Regions from separate parts of the Mesorhizobium sp. M0292 genome, predicted to be linked through region 2. Evidence: predicted binding sites of a transcription regulator. Region 2 holds the regulator's gene; the other holds the start of a gene.
The links. The regulator LexA, encoded in region 2, represses DNA repair genes until DNA is damaged. The targets are predictions, from matches to a motif close to TGTTCNNNNTGTGTTCNG.
Positions count from the first base shown of each region.

Region 1: the regulator LexA is predicted to act here: its motif matches at 2,071-2,088, upstream of NKI96_RS17420 (helicase-related protein).

Region 1 is NZ_JAMYSB010000010.1:105,345-109,924, forward strand. Features, by position in the region: gene NKI96_RS17410 (acetyl-CoA C-acetyltransferase) at 1-695, shown strand, start outside; gene phbB (acetoacetyl-CoA reductase) at 825-1,550, shown strand; gene NKI96_RS17420 (helicase-related protein) at 2,255-4,580, shown strand, end outside.
Region 2 is NZ_JAMYSB010000001.1:526,838-542,138, forward strand. Features, by position in the region: gene lpxA (acyl-ACP--UDP-N-acetylglucosamine O-acyltransferase) at 1-391, shown strand, start outside; gene NKI96_RS02675 (LpxI family protein) at 378-1,280, shown strand; gene lpxB (lipid-A-disaccharide synthase) at 1,270-2,448, shown strand; gene gltA (citrate synthase) at 2,603-3,934, opposite strand; gene gltX (glutamate--tRNA ligase) at 4,115-5,539, opposite strand; gene arr (NAD(+)--rifampin ADP-ribosyltransferase) at 6,002-6,418, shown strand; gene NKI96_RS02700 (ComEC/Rec2 family competence protein) at 6,525-8,981, shown strand; gene lexA (transcriptional repressor LexA) at 8,975-9,757, opposite strand; gene NKI96_RS02710 (GntR family transcriptional regulator) at 9,963-10,727, opposite strand; gene kynU (kynureninase) at 10,896-12,143, shown strand; gene kynA (tryptophan 2,3-dioxygenase) at 12,249-13,085, opposite strand; gene NKI96_RS02725 (AMP-binding protein) at 13,082-14,707, opposite strand; gene NKI96_RS02730 (hormone-sensitive lipase) at 14,874-15,301, shown strand, end outside.

The DNA of each region.
Region 1 (4,580 bases), on a different contig from region 2:
AGAACGTCGCCCGCCAGTTCCAGATCACCCGCGACGACCAGGACCAGTTTGCGCTGGCCTCGCAAAACAAGGCCGAGGCCGCGCAGAAGGCCGGCAAGTTCAAGGACGAGATCGTCGCCTTCACGATCAAGGGCAGGAAGGGCGACACTGTCGTCGACCAGGACGAGTACATCCGCCACGGCGCCACCATCGACGCCATGTCCAAGCTGAAGCCGGCTTTCGACAAGGACGGCACCGTGACCGCCGCCAACGCGTCGGGCATCAATGACGGCGCCGCCGGCGCGCTGCTGATGAGCGAGGCTGAAGCCACAAGGCGCGGCATCACCCCGCTGGTGCGCATCGCCTCATGGGCGACGGCCGGCGTCGATCCGGCGATCATGGGCACCGGACCTATTCCCGCCTCGAAGCGGGCGCTCGAGAAGGCCGGCTGGTCGGTCAAGGACCTCGACCTTGTCGAGGCCAATGAAGCCTTCGCCGCGCAGGCCTGCGCCGTCAACAAGGGCATGGGCTGGGATACGTCGATCGTCAACGTCAATGGCGGCGCCATCGCCATCGGCCATCCGATCGGCGCGTCGGGCGCCCGCGTCTTCAACACGCTGGTTTTCGAGATGCGCCGCCGCGGCGCCAAGAAGGGCCTTGCCACGCTGTGCATCGGCGGCGGCATGGGCGTCGCTCTGTGCGTGGAAGCGCTGTGAAAGAGAAGTGAGTAGTGAATAGGGAGTAGTGAATGGGGAAGAAGGAGCAGCGCGGCGGGATATCGATCGCTACTCGCTACTCCCTACTCCCTATTCCCTTCTTCCGACCAAAGGGAGGAAGAACTTTCAATGACCAAAGTAGCGCTCGTCACCGGTGGATCGCGCGGCATCGGCGCCGCCATATCGATCGGCCTGAAGAATGCCGGTTACACCGTTGCAGCCAACTATGCCGGCAATGACGAGGCAGCGGGGAAGTTCAGCGCACAAACCGGCATCAAGGCCTACAAATGGTCGGTCGCCGACTACGACGCCTGTGCCGCCGGAATCAAACAGGTCGAGGCCGATCTCGGCCCGGTCTCGGTGCTGGTCAACAATGCCGGCATTACCCGCGACGCCATGTTCCACAAGCTGACGCGCGAGCAGTGGAAGGAAGTCATCGACACCAATCTGTCTGGGGTCTTCAACATGACGCATCCGCTGTGGGGCGGCATGCGCGACCGCAAATTCGGCCGCGTCATCACCATCTCCTCCATCAACGGCCAGAAAGGCCAGGCCGGCCAGGTCAACTATTCCGCCGCAAAGGCCGGCGACATCGGCTTCTCGAAGGCGCTGGCGCAGGAGGGCGCGCGCGCGGGCATCACCGTCAATGTCATCTGCCCCGGCTACATCGCCACCGAGATGGTCAAGGCGATCGACGAGAAGGTGCTGAATGAACGCATCATTCCGCAGATCCCGGTCGGCCGCCTCGGCGAACCGGAAGAGATCGCGCGTTGCGTCGTCTTCCTCGCTTCCGAAGACGCCGGCTTCATCACCGGTTCGACCATCACAGCCAATGGCGGCCAGTACTTCGTCTGAACGACCGCATTTCGCCCGGTAAGACGGGCCGGCTTATGGCCCGTTTTCATCGCCGGCCGGCGGTGTTCCCCAGGCTGCGCGCGAGACATTGACCCGTTCCGGCACGCAAAGATTAACGATTTTTAGGCGCCCTGTGCAAAACCCGGTTCGCAAGCTGTGAATTCTCGATGGACAAGCTGTGGACAACACAACATGTTGGGGTGAACAAACCAGGAAAATCCCGCGATCGCTGATTCGTCACCGATTCGTTCGGGCTTTGAGCGGAACGTTAACGACCAAGGCCGGAAACCACCGTCAAATGGTTAAGGCCGATTAAGAAAATTCAACAATTTCATAATGTTGGCCGAGGCGTATCGGATCACGACGATGCCCCGCCGGCAAAGGTTAACGCCAATGGTCCCCTTGCAGGAATCGGGCCAGTTTCCGCGATTCAGCATATGGTGAGACTCAGGCTCGCAAAATCCACATGTAGCCGTGAACAAAAGCTGAATCTGCCGGAGTCACTGATTCGTCGCCGATTCGTTCCAGACTCGTTCCAACTGTTAATTGGGAGCGAATCCTGACCTCAAAGACGAACCGTGGGACTGCCGGCCGGAACATTCCGCTTTCGCTTCGCGCCTGAAATCCCTATGTGTCGCCTGTCATACGCGCCACGCGAGGCGCGCTCCCGACAACACGATGCAGAAAGCCTCATCTCCAGGCCGATGAACATCCAGCCGAAACACACCGAGCCGCTGATCCTGTCGGGCCGCGACGTGACTGCCGTGCTGGGTCCGACCAACACCGGCAAGACCCATCTCGCCATCGAGCGCATGGTGGCGCATGAGAGCGGCATTATCGGCCTGCCGCTCCGCCTTCTGGCGCGCGAGGTCTATGCCCGCGTCTGCGAAAAGGTCGGCGCCCACAAGGTGGCGCTCATCACCGGCGAGGAAAAAATCCAGCCGCCCGGCGCGAAATATTCGGTCTGCACCGTCGAAGCCATGCCGCGCGAGACCGACGTTGCCTTCGTCGCCATCGACGAGGTGCAGCTCGCCGGCGACCTCGAGCGCGGCCATATCTTCACCGACCGAATCCTGCACCTGCGCGGGCGCCAGGAAACGCTGCTGCTCGGCGCGGCCACCATGCATGGCATCCTGCAAAAGCTGCTGAGAGGCGTCTCGGTGGTGACGCGCCCTCGCCTGTCGCACCTGGCCTATGCCGGTTCGAAGAAATTGACCCGCCTGCCGCGGCGTACGGCGATCGTCGCTTTCTCCGCCGACGAGGTCTATGCCATCGCTGAGCTGATCCGCCGCCAGCAAGGAGGAGCGGCGGTCGTGCTAGGCGCGCTGTCGCCCCGCACCCGCAATGCCCAGGTGGCAATGTTCCAGGCAGGGGACGTCGACTATCTCGTCGCCACCGACGCCATCGGCATGGGGCTCAACCTTGATCTCGATCATGTCGCCTTCGCCCAGAACCGCAAATTCGACGGCTACCAGTACCGCAACCTGACGGCGGCCGAGCTCGGCCAGATCGCCGGCCGCGCCGGCCGGCATCTGCGCGACGGCACCTTCGGCGTCACCGGCCAGGTCGATCCGCTGGACGAGGAACTGGTCAAGCGCATCGAGGGGCACGAGTTCGATCCGGTGAAGGTGCTGCAATGGCGCACCGCGCATTTCGACTTCGCCAGCCTCGACGCGCTGAAGCGCTCGATCGAGGCCAACGCGCCGGTCGAAGGCCTGACGCGCGCGCTGCCGGCGGTCGATGCGCAGGCGCTCGAACATCTCTCCCGCGACGAGGACATCCGCGCGCTGGCTACCAATGCCAAGCGCGTCGCGCTGCTGTGGGAAGCCTGCGCGTTGCCGGACTACCGCAAGATCGCGCCGGCCCAGCACTCCGACCTGATCGCTTCTATCTACACCGACCTCGCCAAACACGGCCATGTCGACGAGAACTACATGGCCGAGCAGGTGCGCCGCGCCGATACGACCGAGGGGGACATCGACACGCTGTCGCACCGCATTGCGCAGATCCGCACCTGGACATTCGTGTCCAACCGGCCGGGCTGGCTGGCCGATCAGGCACACTGGCGGGAAAAGACGCGCGAAATCGAAGACAGATTGTCGGATGCGCTGCATGAGCGGTTGACGAAACGGTTTGTAGACCGCAGGACTTCCGTCCTCATGCGGCGCCTTAGAGAAAATACAATGCCTGAAGCCGAAATCAGTCCTACCGGAACCGTCCTTGTCGAAGGCCATCATGTCGGCGAGTTGCAAGGGTTCCGTTTCACCGCCGACCAGAGCGCCGGCGGCGAAGACGCCAAGGCCGTGCGCACGGCAGCGCAAAAAGCGCTGGCCGCCGAGTTCGAGGCACGTGCCGAACGCTTCGGCGCCTGCGCCAATGGCGACCTTGCGCTTGGCTCCGACGGCACGCTGCGCTGGATCGGCGCGCCGATCGGCACGCTGGTTGCCGGCGAGGACGCGCTGAAGCCGCGCCTGGTGCTTTTGGCCGACGAGCAGTTGACCGGTCCCGCCCGCGACAAGGTCGCCGCGCGCGCCGAGCGCTTCGTCAATTTCCAGATCGAATCCTTGCTGAAGCCGCTGGTCGACTTGAAGAATGCCGAGCAGATCGCCGGCATCGGCCGTGGCATCGCCTTCCAGCTCGTCGAGCATTTCGGCCTCATCAACCGCCGCGACATCGCCGAGGAAATGAAGTCGCTCGACCAGGAGGGTCGCGCCGCCTTGCGCCGGCTCGGTGTGCGCTTCGGCGCCTACCACGTCTTCGTGCCGGCGCTGATCAAGCCGGCGCCCGCCGGACTGATCACGCTTTTGTGGGCGCTGAAGAACGACGGCAAGGACAAGCCCGGCTTTGGCGACGTCGTGCACGCGCTGGCCTCCGGCCGCACCTCGGTGGTCATCGATCCGGCTTTCGACAAGAGCTTCTACAAGCTCGCCGGCTACCGTAATCTCGGCCGCCGCGCCGTGCGCATCGACATTCTGGAACGGCTGGCCGACCTGATCCGGCCTGCGACCAACTGGAGGCCCGGTCTGGGAC
Region 2 (15,301 bases):
CAGCGTTTATATCGGCGGCCTCAGCGCCGTTCATCAGTTCGTGCGTGTTGGTGACAACGCCTTTCTCGGCGGCTGCTCGGCTTTTGTCGGCGATGTCATTCCCTACGCCATTGCGGTGGGCAATCGCGCCAGCCTGCGTGGACTCAACATCATCGGCCTGAAGCGCGCCGGGTTGCCGCGCGCCGAAATCTACCTGCTGCGCAAGGCTTACAAGACCATCTTCGACCGCTCCCGCACTGTCGGCGAGAACATCGAATTCGCCAAGGCCGAGTTTGCGTCGTCGCCGACGGCCATGAAAATCATCGATTTCATCACCAGTCGCGGCAAGCGGCATTTTGCCGTCCCGTCGCTCAAGGGTGGCGACGGCGACGATGCCGATGACGAAGGCTGAGGCCACTTCAACGGGCCTCGATCTTGCGCCGGACGCCAGGGTCGGCATCATTGCCGGCGGCGGTAGCTTGCCGGTCGAAGTTGCCGCCGGCCTGGCGGAGGCCGGACATCCGCCCGTCATCATCCTGGTCGAAGGTCAGGCCGACCGTCAGTCCGACCTCACAATCTATGAGCATGAAAGCCTTGCGCTGGAAGACATCGGCTCGCTGGTTGCGTTGCTGAGGCGCCGGCGGATCACCCATCTTGTGCTTGCCGGCGAGATCAGGCGCAGGCCGCGGTTGGTCGACATGCGCCCGAGCCTTGGGCTATTGGCGCTTATACCCTCGCTCGCCATGGCGCTTGCCCGCGGCGATGACGGGCTGTTGAAGATATTGACCCGCGGCCTGGAGGCACGGGGCGTCAAGGTTGTCGGTGCGCATGAAGTCGTGCCCCGGCTCGTCGCGGCCGAAGGGCCGCTGACCAAAGCAGTGCCGCGAAAGTCCGACTGGCGCGATATCGAGGCGGCACACGCGGCGGCAAAGGCCATCGGCGCGCTCGACATTGGTCAGGCGGCAATTGCCATCGGTGGCCGCACTGTTGCCCTGGAAGGCGTCGAGGGCACCCACGGACTGCTCGAGCGGACGCAGCAGTTGCGCGGCCATGGCAGGCTGGCCGGCAAGACGCGCGGTGTCCTGGTCAAATGCGCCAAGCCTGGCCAGGAATTGCGTGCCGATCTGCCATCTATTGGCCCCCAGACCGTCGAGGCGGCGCATGCCGCGGGGCTCGCCGGCATTGCCGTCGAAGCCGGCCGTTCGCTCATCCTCGAAGGCCCCGCCGTTGTCGCGCGCGCCAATGCGCTCGGCCTGTTCGTGTTCGGCCTGCCGGCTGCGGAGTCTGTCCATGGCAGCTGAGAAGCCGCTGAAGATTGCCATCGTCGCCGGCGAAGAATCCGGCGACCTGCTGGGCGCCGACATCGTGCAGGCGCTGAAGCGCATGACCGGGCGCGAGGTGCAACTCGTCGGCACTGGCGGGCGGCATCTGCAGGCGCTCGGACTGGCGCCGCTGTTCGACGGCGCCGAGATCGCGCTGATGGGGCTCAGCGCCATCCTGCGTGACTTGCCGCGCCTGATGCGGCGGATCAGCCAGACGGCAAGTGCTGTCGCCGCCGAAAAACCCGACTGTCTGATCACCATCGACAGCCCCGATTTCTCGCTGCGCGTCGCCAAAAAGATCCGCGCCGCCGATCCGTCGATCCCGATCGTCCATTATGTCTGCCCGAGCGTCTGGGCGTGGCGGCCGGGTAGGGCGGCCGCAATGAAGCCCTATGTCGACCACATACTGTGCATCCTGCCTTTCGAGGTAAAGGAGCTCAGCCGTCTCGGCGGCCCCCCCGGCACTTACGTCGGACATCGCCTCACGCATGATCCAGGCGTGCTGGGCGCGGCCAGGGCGCAAGCCCAGCCACGCGATCTCTCGGCCGATCACGTCAAGACGCTGCTCGTCCTGCCAGGGTCGCGGCGCGGCGAGGTCAGCCGGCTTATCGGTCCGTTCGGCGAGACGGTGTCGGCGCTGCGCGCGCGTGGCCACCGGCTGCGGCTGTTGCTGCCGACGGTGCCGCATGTCGCCGAACTGGTCAAAACATCGGTGGCGCGCTGGGATCAGGAGCCGGAAGTCATCCTCGATCCCGAGCGCAAGTGGCAGGCCTTCGGCAAGGCCGATGCGGCGCTGATCGCGTCTGGAACGGTGTCACTGGAACTGGCGATGTCGGGTGTCCCGATGATCTCTTGCTACAAGTTCGATCCGATCATGCTGATGGCGCAGAGCCTGATCACGGTGTGGAGCGCTGCTTTGCCCAACCTTATTGCCGACCGGCCGGTCGTGCCGGAAAGCTACAACCAGTATGTGCGGCCGCACTATCTGGCGCGGCAGCTCGAGGCACTGTTTTCAGACACCGCCTACCGCGCTTGGCAAAAGGACGGCTTTGGCGAGGTTGCCAGACGCATGGCCACCGACAAGCCGTCCGGCGATATCGCCGCGGATGTCGTTCTTCGCCACATCGGGAGAGCGAATAGGGCTTAGCGAGTGAATAGTGATTAGTGAATAGTGAATAGTGAACAGTGAATAGTGAATAGTGAATAGGATTAACGCACTCTCGACTATAATCAACGTGCTACTTACTACCTGCTACTTACTACCTGCTATTCACTACTTACCATTCACCATTCACTCTCTTTCACCTTTTCGCAATCGGCACGTAGTCGCGTTCCGGGGCGCCGGTATAGAGCTGGCGCGGGCGGCCGATCTTCTGGTGCGGGTCCTCGATCATTTCCTTCCACTGCGCGATCCAGCCGACGGTGCGCGCGACCGCGAACAGCACGGTGAACATGGTGGTGGGGAAGCCCAGCGCCTTCAGCGTGATGCCGGAATAGAAATCGACGTTCGGATAGAGCTTCTTTTCGATGAAGTAGGAATCGGTCAGCGCGATCTTTTCCAGCTCCATGGCGATGTCGAGCAGCGGATCGTCCTTGATGCCGAGTTCGCCGAGCACCTCATGCGCCGTCTTCTGCATGATTTTCGCACGAGGATCGTAGTTCTTGTAGACGCGATGGCCGAAGCCCATCAGCCGGAACGGATCGTTCTTGTCCTTGGCGCGGGCGATGAATTCCGGGATGTGGTCGACATGGCCGATTTCTCCCAGCATGTTGAGCGCCGCCTCATTGGCGCCGCCATGCGCCGGGCCCCACAGGCAAGCGATGCCGGCGGCGATGCAGGCGAACGGATTGGCGCCCGACGAGCCGGCAAGCCGCACCGTCGAGGTCGAGGCGTTCTGCTCGTGGTCGGCATGCAGGATGAAGATGCGCTCCATGGCGCGCGCCAGCACCGGATTGATCTTGTATTCCTCGCACGGAACCGCAAAGCACATATGCAGGAAGTTGGCGGCGAAGTTCAGCTCGTTCTTCGGGTAAATGAAGGGCTGGCCGATATGGTATTTGTAGGCCATGGCCGCAATCGTCGGCATCTTGGCGATCAGCCGCATCGAGGCGACCATGCGCTGATACGGATCCGAAATATCGGTGGAGTCGTGATAGAAGGCCGACAGCGCGCCGACCACGCCGCACATCACAGCCATCGGATGCGCGTCGCGGCGGAAGCCGGTGAAGAAGCGCGACATCTGCTCGTGCACCATGGTGTGGCGCGTCACCCGGTAGTCGAAATCGTCCTTCTGCGCCTTGGTCGGCAGTTCGCCGTAGAGCAGGAGGTAGCAGACTTCGAGGAAGTCGCCATGCTCGGCCAGCTGGTCGATGGGATAGCCGCGGTGAAGCAGGATGCCGGCATCGCCGTCGATGAAGGTTATCGCCGACTCGCAGCTCGCCGTCGAAGTGAAGCCGGGATCGTAGGTGAAGGCGCCGGTGGTGTTGTAGAGCGCACCGATGTCGATGACGTCGGGCCCGACCGAGCCGCTCCGCACCTTGAATTCATGCGTCTTGCCGGCCAGTTCGAGCGTGGCAGTCGACGGGTGCGTCGTCTTGCTGCCGGTTTCCAGTCTCGTCGCAGCTTCGCTCATTCTCAAACTCCTTCATCTTCCTCATGCCGGCAAGGCAATTCCTGCAAACGACACGTCGAAATCACCGGAATGCGCGAACTCGCCACCGCATTTAGGAAGTGCGTGCCAGATTGGGCCAAGGCCTAATGTTGCACTGCGAAACCCGCCTTTCAATGCCAATCTTTTTGGGCCAGCTCGCTCCTAATCGATTTGATCCGCAATCCGCGCCAGGCTTTCCTCGCGGCCAAGCACGGCAAGCACGTCGAACACGCCGGGCGAGGTGCTGCGGCCGGTAAGGGCCGCCCGGAGCGGTTGGGCCACGGCGCCGAGCTTGTGGCCGCCGGCCGCTGCGAACTTGCGCACCGCGGCTTCAGCCGCGGCAGCCGACCAATCGCCCGAAACAGTCTGCAAAGCGGCATGTGCGCCGCGCAGGATCGCGCGCGCGTCGGCACTGAGCAGTGCTGCCGCCTTCTCGTCGATCGGCAGCGGCCGCTCGACGAACAGGAAGGCAGCGCCATCGGCCAGTTCCACCAGCGTCTTGGCGCGCTCTTTCAGGCCAGGCAAGGCGGCCAGCAGCTGCGCCTTCCTGGCGTCGTCGAGACGGGCGGCGATAGCAGATCCGCCTTCGAGGTATGGCAGAGTGGCGACGAAAATGTCGAACAGCTCGGTATCGGCCATCTTGCGCATATGCGCGCCGTTGATTGACTCGAGCTTGGCGAAGTCGAAGCGCGCCGCACCCTTGTTGACATCGCCGATGTCGAACCACGAAATCATGTCCTTGATCGACATGATCTCGTCGTCGCCATGGCTCCAGCCGAGCCTTGCCAGATAGTTGAGCAGTGCCTCGGGCAGATAGCCCATGGCGCGATAAGCCTCGACACCGAGTGCGCCGTGCCGCTTCGACAGCTTGGCGCCGTCGGCGCCATGGATCAGCGGGATATGCGACATCGACGGGACGTCCCAGCCCATGGCGTTGTAGATCACCGTCTGGCGCGCGGCGTTGGTCAGATGGTCGTCGCCGCGGATGATGTGGGTGACGCCCATGTCATGGTCGTCGACGACGACGGCATGCATGTAGGTCGGATTGCCGTCCGAGCGCAGGATGATGAAATCGTCGAGGTCCTTGTTGGGGAAGCGCACCTCGCCCTGCACACGGTCGTGCACCACGGTTTCGCCCTCGGTCGGCGCCTTGATGCGGATGGCGCCCTTGACGCCGGGAGGCGCCTCCGAGGGGGCACGATCTCGCCACTGGCCGTTGTAGCGCGGCGGCAGGCCCTTGGCGCGTGCGGCCTCGCGCATCGCCTCGAGCTCGGCAGGCGTCTCGTAGCTGTAATAGGCCTTGCCCAGGCGCACCAGCTCCTCGGCCACCTCACGGTGGCGCGGCGCGCGCTCGAACTGCGATATGGCCTCACCGTCCCAGGAAAGGCCGAGCCAGGTCAGCCCATCCAGAATGGCCTGTGTCGCCGCCTCGTTGAAGCGTTCGCGGTCGGTGTCCTCGATGCGCAGCACCATCGTGCCGCCGGTGTGCTTGGCGTACAGCCAGTTGAACAGCGCCGTGCGCGCGCCGCCGATATGCAGATAGCCGGTGGGCGAGGGGGCAAAACGGGTGACGACCGTGTCGGACATGGAACTCTTGGAACCTTGGAAAGCGGAGCGTGATCGCGCGGACTTTCGCGCTTTGCGCGTTCATGTAGCATAGGGGGTCTGGGGCGCAAGGGGCAGACCCGATGGCTGGACGTGGCCGGGGCACGTCGGCAATTATCGGTTGCGTCAACTGGCGCTGGAGCCTTGTAGCACAAAATCTGTTCGCACCCTCCGCGCAACCTCGTTTGGCAGCAGCGTCAATGTCTGGGTTTCATTCGGCTGCAGCGTCCGTCACAGTGCCTGGAACATCGCTGCGACGGTGGTAGCCCCCTCTGACGAGCGGACATTTCTTCACGGATGCGGCACTGCCCGACTACAACGCCGCCGTGACAGCGTTGGCTTGGTCACGCATATTGACCTTTCTGCAATCATTATCGTGAACACCGCAACTGTGTGCAGGCCGGTCTCGCCACGAAGGAGGCATGATTGAAAGAAGGACTACCGATGACCGAAAACGCCGACCATACGGAGGGTGATCCGTTCTACCATGGTACCCGGGCGGATTTGAAACCCGGGGATCTGCTGAGCGTCGGCCACCCTTCCAATTTCAGAGGTAAACCACTGTCATGGATCTATTTCACCCAGACACTGGAAGCCGCCATCTGGGGAGCAGAGCTTGCAACGGGTGACGGTCGTCAAAGGATTTACATCGTAAAGCCGACGGGGTTTTTTATGGATGACCCTAACCTGACCGACAAAAAATTTCCCGGTAATCCGACGAAATCCTACCGCTCCCGTGATCCGTTGCTCATCCTGGGTGAACTCGGTGAATGGCAGGGTCATACACCGGAACAATTGAAGGCAATGCACGATGGGCTTGCTCGCCTGAGGGCGGAGGGCCGGGATATGATTGAGGATTGAGCGTCCTTGGCGGGTCAATTCCGGCGCGGTGGACGCGACCGCACGGACTTTCGCGCTTTACGCGTTCATGTAGCATAGGAGGTCTGGGGCGCAAGGGGCAGACCTGATGGCTGGACGTGGCCGGGGCACGAAGGAAGGCGAAGGCGCCGAGGCAGGCGTCAGCGAACGCTCGCTGTTTGCCGATAGTCCCTATGCCGAGCCGCTGCCCCTCGCGCTGCCTGAGCCGCATCCCGGCATAGCGCCCGCGCTGCCCGGTGACGCGTTGCCGGCGCAAGTCACAGCGCCCGGATCTATCGCCCGACTGCGCAGACGGCTTCGCCGCCCGTCATGGCCCGCGCTCCGCCGCAGCCTTGCCGTGGCCGCCAACACGGAGCTCGACCGGGGCGTCGCCTTCCTGCTGGTCCCGGTTTTCCTGGCAGCCGGCGTCATCGTCTACTTCTCGCTGGCCGGCGAGCCGGGCTTTGCGCAGCCAATCGCCATTGTGGTGCTGGCGACATGTTGCGCTGTCGCCACGCGATCGCGGCCGAGGACGCATCTGTTCTGCATGGCCGCGATGCTGTGCGCGCTCGGCGTCGTCGCCGCCAAGGTCGAGACCTGGCGCGCCGGAACGCAGATGCTCGGCTCCGAGATTCAGACACGGCTGACCGGCCGCGTCGTCAGTCTCGAACAGATGGAAAGCGGCCGCATCAGGCTGACGCTCGACGTGGTTTCGACCGCTTACCCCGAGCTGCGCTACGCCCCGGAGCGGGTCAGGCTCTCGGCGCGGACCGTTCCCGCCGATATGACCGCCGGCTCCCTGATCACCGGCTATGCCAGGCTGTTGCCGCCGACCGGTCCGGTGCGGCCGGAGAGCTACGATTTCTCCTTCGACAGCTATTTCACCGGTATCGGCGGCAGCGGCTTCTTTCTCGGCAATCCGAAAACCATTGCTACGCAGGGACCGCCGCCGCTGACCGCACGGCTCTCCTCGGCAATCGAGAACGCGCGCGAAAACATTGCCGACCATATCAGGGGCAAGATCGGTGGCGCCGAAGGCGAGATTGCCGCGGCGTTGATTGTCGGGGTGCGCGCCGGCATCCCGGACGAGGTCAACGAAGCGATGCGGCGCACCGGCATCTACCACATCATCTCCATCTCCGGCCTGCACATGGCGCTGGTTGCCGGCACCATCATGGCGTTGCTGCGTGGCGCCTTTGCGCTGTTTCCCGATTTCTCTTCGCGCCGGCCGGTGAAGAAATATGCGGCCGCGGCAGCGCTTGTCTCGATCGCCGCCTATCTCGTTATTTCAGGCGTCGTGGTTGCCGCCGAGCGCAGCTTCATCATGCTGGCGGTCATGCTTGTCGCCGTGCTGTTTGATCGCGCCGCACTCACCATGCGCAATCTGGCGATCTCCGCCATTGCCGTCATCCTGGTGTCGCCGCACGAGGTGGTCGGTCCCAGCTTCCAGATGTCGTTTGCCGCCACTGCCGCCCTTGTCGGCGCCTATGCCGGCTGGGCCGATTACCGCGCCGACAAGGTGAGAACGCCGCCGGCAAAGCGCTCCTTCGTCGGCTTCCTGTCGCGAAAATTCGCGCTGGCCATGGGCGGCCTCGCAATGACCTCGATCATCGCCGGCAGTGCAACCTTGCTGTTCGCCATCTGGCATTTTCAGCGTGTGTCGCCGCTCAGCCTGATCGCCAATCTGGCCGTGATGCCGATTGTTTCGTTGATCGTCATGCCCTTTGCCGTGCTCAGCGCACTGGCGATGCCGTTCGGCGCCGACGGGCCGTTCCTCTATGTGATGGGCAAAGGTCTGATGGCGATGATCGCTATATCGGCCTGGATTTCCGAGCGCTCGCCGGTCGACGCCGTCGGGCTGATCTCCATCCGCTCGGTGCTGTTAGTGGCGGTCGCCCTCGTCATCGCCACCATGGCCACCACCTGGCTCAGGTTGGCGGCCGTGCCTTTCGCGCTGGCCGGCCTGTTGACGGTGCCGCAGGTGCTTACGCCAGACGTGCTCATATCCGAGGATGCGCATCTGGTGGCCATGCCGATCGGTGGCGGCGAACTCGCCCTCAACCGCGAACGCTCCAACGAATTCACCACGGACAATTGGAAACGGGCGCTGCGGGCCGAAACCATTATCCCACCTGAGATTTTCGAGGCAACAGATACGCGGTTCGATCTCGATCCGCTCGATCTGCCGCCCGGCTCGCCCTTCTATTGCACCGGCGATCTCTGTATCGCCCGGCACCCTTCCGGAGCCATTGTAGCGCTTGCGAAAGACCGCAAGACGGCGCGGCCGGCCTGTGCCTTCGCGAGCCTGATCGTCATCGATGACGCCACCGCTTACAATCCGTGCCGCGACCCGCTGGTGCTGGTCGTGACGAAGAAACAGCTGGCCCGCGACGGCAGCGCCGCCGTCTTCTTCGATCCGCAATCGGCAGCTGCAGCGCCAACCATCCGCTTCGCCGTCGACAAGCCGTATCGCCCCTGGCACGAGCAACGCCGCTTCTCCCGCGAAGCGCGCGGCCTGCCGCCTTACAACCAGCGTGAAAAGTACAAACCCAAGCCGGCTCAGTAGCGCCGGATCAATCCGACAAGCTTGCCCTGCACCTTCACCCTGTCCGGTCCAAAAATGCGGGTCTCGTAGGCCGGGTTGGCGGCTTCCAGGGCGATCGAGGCGCCCTTGCGGCGGAAGCGTTTCAGGGTCGCTTCCTCATCGTCGACCAACGCCACCACGATCTCGCCGGGGCTGGCTGTGTCGGCATTGCGGATGATGACCGTGTCGCCATCGAAAATGCCGGCCTCGATCATCGAATCGCCCTTGACCTCGAGCGCGTAGTGTTCGCCGCCCATGATCATATCGGGCGGCACCGAGATCGAATGGGTCTGATGCTGGATGGCGTCGATCGGCACGCCGGCGGCGATGCGTCCCATAACCGGGATTGAAATCGCGGAAACGGCATCGTCATTGCCGGCCGACATCGAACGCGACGGCGAGCCCGGCTTGATCTGGCGGCCGAGACCGCCTTGGCCCAACGCGCCTTGTCCTTGGCCGCCTTGCCCTTGGCCGGTTTGACCAAGACTGCCCTGAATGATGCTCGGCGAAAACTTCCTCGCCGCATTGAGGCCTGGTGCGATCGAGTCGGGCAGCCGCAGCACTTCCAGCGCGCGCGCCCGGTTCGGCAGCCGGCGAATGAAACCGCGCTCCTCAAGCGCCGTGATCAGGCGGTGGATGCCGGACTTGGAGGCGAGGTCGAGCGCTTCCTTCATCTCGTCGAAGGACGGCGGGATTCCGCTCTCCTTCAGGCGTTCATGGATGAACATCAGAAGCTCATGTTGTTTGCGCGTCAGCATCGCGGCCCCCAAGGGTTCTGAAACCAGAATCAGAAAAAACAAACCCAGAACAAACACTATCTGTTCCAGTTGTGTTCCGCAACCTTTTAAAGTTTAATGAATGTGTTGACGTTTTGTTCAGCGTAACGTTCGGCGCTGCGAGCGCCGCCTGCGCCCAGTTGCCAGCAACGGGGTGAAACGAAGACAAAGTGCCCTGCGTCGTCGGCTACGATCGCCGCTTCCTTTTCGGACGGGGCTGCGCAGCATCCGCGCGGGGTTCTCTCTGGGCATAGACCCGCAGCGTGTAGCCGATGTGAGCGGTCATCAGAGTTTTCGCACGTTCGACGTCGCGATCGAGGGCCGCTTCCATCAGGGCGGTATGGTGTTCGATCGCCACGGCGTCGCGCAGGGCCGCCACGGCCTTCCGGTGTCCGTCCGTGCGGCCGGCGGCGGCGCGCAGCGTCGGGGCCAGACCCAGAAAGCGGTGATGGCGATGCAATTGGTCGGAAATCGTTGCATTGAAGCGCAGCAGCCAGCTGGATGTCGCGGCACTGAGCAGCGCCGCATGGAAGGCATCGTGTTTTTCGTACCACGCGTCGACCGCATCATCCGATGGATCGTCGAGAACAGACCCGCACCGTGAGAGACGATAGTGGGCGGCAACGACCGCGTCTTCCCACTCACGGTCGCCCTTCTCGATCGATTCCACCAGCAGGGGCAGTTCGACCACCAGCCGCGCACGCGCCAAATCCTCGAGCTCCGCCCGAGAGACGGGAGCGACCGCAAACCCGCGGTTGCTGATGGCGGTCACAAGCCGTTCCGCCTCCAGCCGCGACAGCGCCTCGCGCAACGGCGTCCAGCCGATGCCGTAGGTGTTGCGCAGCGTGCTCAGCTTCAACGGCGCGGCAGGCGCCAGCCGGGTCGCAAGAATATCGCGCCTGAGCAGGCGATAGGCCACTTCCGTCTTCGAGGTCTGCTCGTCATCCAGCATCGTGATCCATCAGACATAAACGCTCGGGCGGATCATTATATATCAAAGCCTTTCAGTGGGTGAATTATATATAATGTTTGACAGTTCAAGGGCGACCACTCAAGATCGCCGGCATGTTTGGGCGGCAGGCTCCGCCGCGCGCGTTTGTCCATGGAGGGGCGCCGGATCATGAGCACGACACCCGATCTCGCTACAATCGAAGCAATGGATGCCGCCGATCCGCTGCGCTCCATGCGTGAACGCTTTGTCTTGCCGCAAGGCGTGATTTATCTCGACGGCAATTCCCTGGGCGCCGCGTCAGCGGTCGTCTTCAGCGAACTGCAGCAGGCCGCCACGCAGGAATGGGCGCACGACCTCATTCGCGCCTGGAACACCGCCGGCTGGTTCAACATGCCGGTGGAACTCGGAGATCAGCTCGGGCGACTGATCGGCGCGGCTGATGGGCAGACGGTGGTCTGCGACACAACCTCGATCAACATCTACAAGCTGCTGCACGCAGCGCTCGGCATGCGGCCGGATCGGTCGGTCATCGTTGCCGAGGGCGACAGTTTCCCGACCGACCTCTACATGGCCGAAGGCGTCGCCTCGACCCGGCCGGGAACGCGGCTGCGGCTGGAGGGCGTCGACGCGGCCGCAATCGAGGAGCTGATCGACGACAGCGTTGCCGTCATCCTGGTCAACCACGTCAACTACAAATCCGGCCAGTTGCGCGACATGGCGGCGCTGACGCGCAAGGCACATGACGCCGGCGCGCTGATCATCTGGGATCTCTGCCACACGGCCGGCGCCTTGCCGGTCGAACTTGACCGTGCCAATGCCGATTTCGCCGTCGGCTGCACCTACAAATACCTCAATGGCGGCCCGGGCTCGCCGGCCTTCATCTACGCGGCCGAGCGCCACCATGGTGATATCAGCCAGCCGCTCAGCGGCTGGTGGGGCCATGCGCGGCCCTTTGCCTTCGAGCAGGGCTTTGCCGTCGGCAGCGGCATCCGCCGCTTCCTGTGCGGAACGCAGCCGGTGCTGTCGATGCGGGCGCTCAAGGGCGCGCTCGATATCTGGAACGACGTCGACATGGCGGCGGTGCGCAGAAAAAGCATCGCGCTGACCAACCTGTTTATCCAGCTCGTCGAAGCCAGATGCGGCGCCTACCGGCTTGAACTGGAAAGTCCTCGCGACGGCAGCCAGCGCGGCAGCCAGGTGTCGTTCCTCCACCCGCATGGCTATCAGGTGATGCGGGCGCTGATCGAGCGCGGCGTGATCGGCGATTTCCGGGCGCCGTCGACCATCCGTTTCGGCTTCACGCCGCTCTATGTCGGATATGGCGATGTCTGGCAGGCGGTCGAAGTCCTGGAGGATATTCTGCGCACCGGCGCCTGGCAGGACGCCCGCTTCGCGGTGAAGACCGCGGTTACGTGAGAAACCAGAGCAATTTCAGGAAAAGTGTGAAGCGGTTTTCCGTCCGAAATTGCGTCAATCAAAGAGCTAGAGCATTTCGCCGTTTCCGTTAAACGGTGAAATGCTCTAGAGCCGGGTGCGGACCGTCCAGAGCTCCGGAAACAGCACGACCTCCAGCATCTTCTTCAGATAGGAGGCGCCTGAGGTGCCGCCGGTGCCGCGCTTCAAGCCGATGATGCGCTCGACCGTTGTGACGTGGTTGAAGCGCCAGCGGCGGAAGTAATCCTCGAAGTCGACCAGCTTCTCGGCCAGTTCGTAGAGCATCCAGTAGCGCTGCGGGTCGCGGTAGACGGTTTGCCAGGCAGCCAGCACGTCTTCGTTCTCACCGCGCGTCTCGCGCCAGTCCGTGCGCCCGGCATCGGCGCCGATGTCGAAGCCATTGCGCGCCAAAAGCAGAAGCGCCTCGTCGTACAGCGACGGCGTGGCCAGGATCGCTTCCAGCCTGTCCGTAAGATCGCGCCGGTGCTTGTGCGGCCCGAGCATGGCTAGGTTGCGGTTGCCGGCCATGAACTCGATGGCGCGGTACTGCCACGACTGGAAGCCCGAGGATTGGCCGAGCGCGTCGCGAAACTCGGTGTATTCGCTTGGCGTCATCGTGCGCAGCACGTCCCAGGCATTGTTGAGCTGCTCGAAGATGCGCGCGACGCGAGACAGCATCTTGAAGCTCGGTTCGAGGCGGTCGGCGCGGATAGAGCGGATCGCGGCGCCGATCTCGTGTAAAGCGAGCTTCATCCACAATTCCGATGTCTGATGCTGGATGATGAACAGCATCTCGTCATGGGCCGAAGACAGCGGCGCCTGCGCATCGAGCACCTTGTCCAGCTGCAGATAGTCGCTGTAGGACATCCGCTCCTTGAACGACATCTGCGCGCCATCGGACGCCGGATCGTGCGGCTTAATCAATTGCTCTTCTCCGCGCGCAACCGGAAGCGCTGGATCTTGCCGGTCTGGGTTTTGGGCAAGGCGTCGATGAACTTCACCGAACGCGGATATTTGTAGGGCGCGATCGTTGCCTTGACGTGGTCCTGCAGGCGTTTGACGGTCAATGCGTCCGGCGAAACACCTTGCACAAGCACGATATGCGCCTCGACGATCTGGCCGCGTTCACCGTCCTCGGCGCCGGTCACCGCGCATTCGGCGACGTCGGGATGCGAGAGCAGCGCCGCTTCGACCTCGGGGCCGGCGATGTTGTAGCCGGCGCTGACGATCATGTCGTCGGAACGCGCGGCGAAGTGGAAGAAGCCATCCTCGTCCTGCGTGAACGTATCGCCGGTGAGATTCCAGCCGTCGCGGACATAGTCCTTTTGCCTGGCATCGGCCATGTAGCGGCAGCCGGTCGGGCCGCGCACCGCCAGCCGGCCAGTAGAGCCGCGCGGCAGCTCCCGCATCTCGTCATCGACGATGCGTGCCTGATAGCCGTCGACGGGTTTGCCGGTGGAGGCCGGCTTCATGTCCTCGAAGCGGTTGGAGATAAAGATATGCAGCATCTCGGTGGCGCCGATTCCATCCAGGATCGGCTTGCCGGTCTTCTCAGTCCATTCCTCGAAGACAGGCGCCGGTAGCGTCTCGCCCGCCGAAACCGCGACGCGCAGCGAGGACAAGTCAGCGCCTTGATCCATGGCCTTGAGCATGGCCCGATAGGCGGTTGGAGCGGTGAAGGAAATGGTCGCTTTGTAGGTCTCGATGATGTGGATCATGTTGGGTGGCGTCGCCTGTTCCAGCAGCGTCGCCGCGGCGCCGAAGCGCAGCGGGAAGATGGCGAGCCCGCCAAGACCGAAGGTAAAGGCAAGGGGCGGGGAGCCGACGAAGATGTCGTCGGGCGTCACCTCCAGGATTTCGCGGGCATAGGCGTCGGCGATGATCAGCAGGTCGCGGTGGAAATGCATCGTCGCCTTCGGCACGCCGGTGGTGCCGGAGGTGAAGCCGAGCAGGGCGACATCGTCGCGGCCGGTGTTGACGGCAGTGAAGGTGACCGGCTTGTCGAGGGCGGCGCGGTCGAGTTCCGCGTCATGGTTGGCCGTGCCGTCGAAGCCAATGACCTGCTTGAGATACGCACTGCCCTTGGCGCAGGCGGTCATCTCGTCCATCAGCCTTGTATCGCAAAGCGCAACCGTGATTTCCGCCTTGTCGACGATCTTGGCGAGTTCGCCGGCGCGCAGCATCGGCATGGTGTTGACGACCACCGCGCCAACCTTGGTGGCGGCCAGCCAGCAGGCGACCATGGCCGGGTTGTTGGCCGAGCGGATCAGCACCCGGTTGCCCGGCTTGACGCCATAATTCTCGACCAGGGCATGGGCGAGCCTGTTGGTCCAGTCGGACAGTTCCTTGTAGGTGCGGCGGCGGCCATTGCCGATCAGCGCGGTGTGGTCGCCGAACCCTTTTTCGACCAGCCTGTCGGTCAATTCGACGCCGGCATTTATGTGGTCGGGATAGTCGAAGCCGTCGAGCAAAAACTCCGGCCATTGCTCCGGCGGCGGCAGGTTGTCACGCGTGAATGTGTCGATATGCGCTGATGGCCCAAGCATTTTCGGCTGCCCCTGTCTGCCTCGCGCCCATGGCTGAACAAGGCGCAGGATCGCACCAGTCGAAATTTGTTTCAAGCCTAAAATGTTTTTAGGTCGCAGCATTGACGCCGCCCTGTTCGGCGGCCATTCCTGTCGACTGAACTGAAGCCATCCGGGAGGGATGCAGATGCTCGAACATCGTGTTGCCGATTGGGACAATGCCTACGCCAACGGCGACAACATTGCCGGCAGCAATCGCTGGCCGGCCGCATGGGACACACCGGCACAGGCTTTTCGCGACACAATGTCGGCGTCCGGTCGGGCCAAGCTCGACATCGCCTATGGCGACAGCCCGCGCAACAGGCTCGATCTGTTCCTTCCCGATGTCATGCCCAAAGGGCTCGTCGTCTTCATCCATGGCGGTTACTGGAAGGCGTTCGACAACAAGCCATGGTCGCATCTGGCCAACGGCGCGGTTGCCAATGGCTTTGCCGTGGCAATGCCGACTTACACGCTTTGTCCCGACATACGCATTTCCGGCATCGTCAGGGAAATCGCGGCGGCGATCGGCAAGGCGGCGACGATGGTCGGCGGGCCGGTGATCCTGACCGGGCA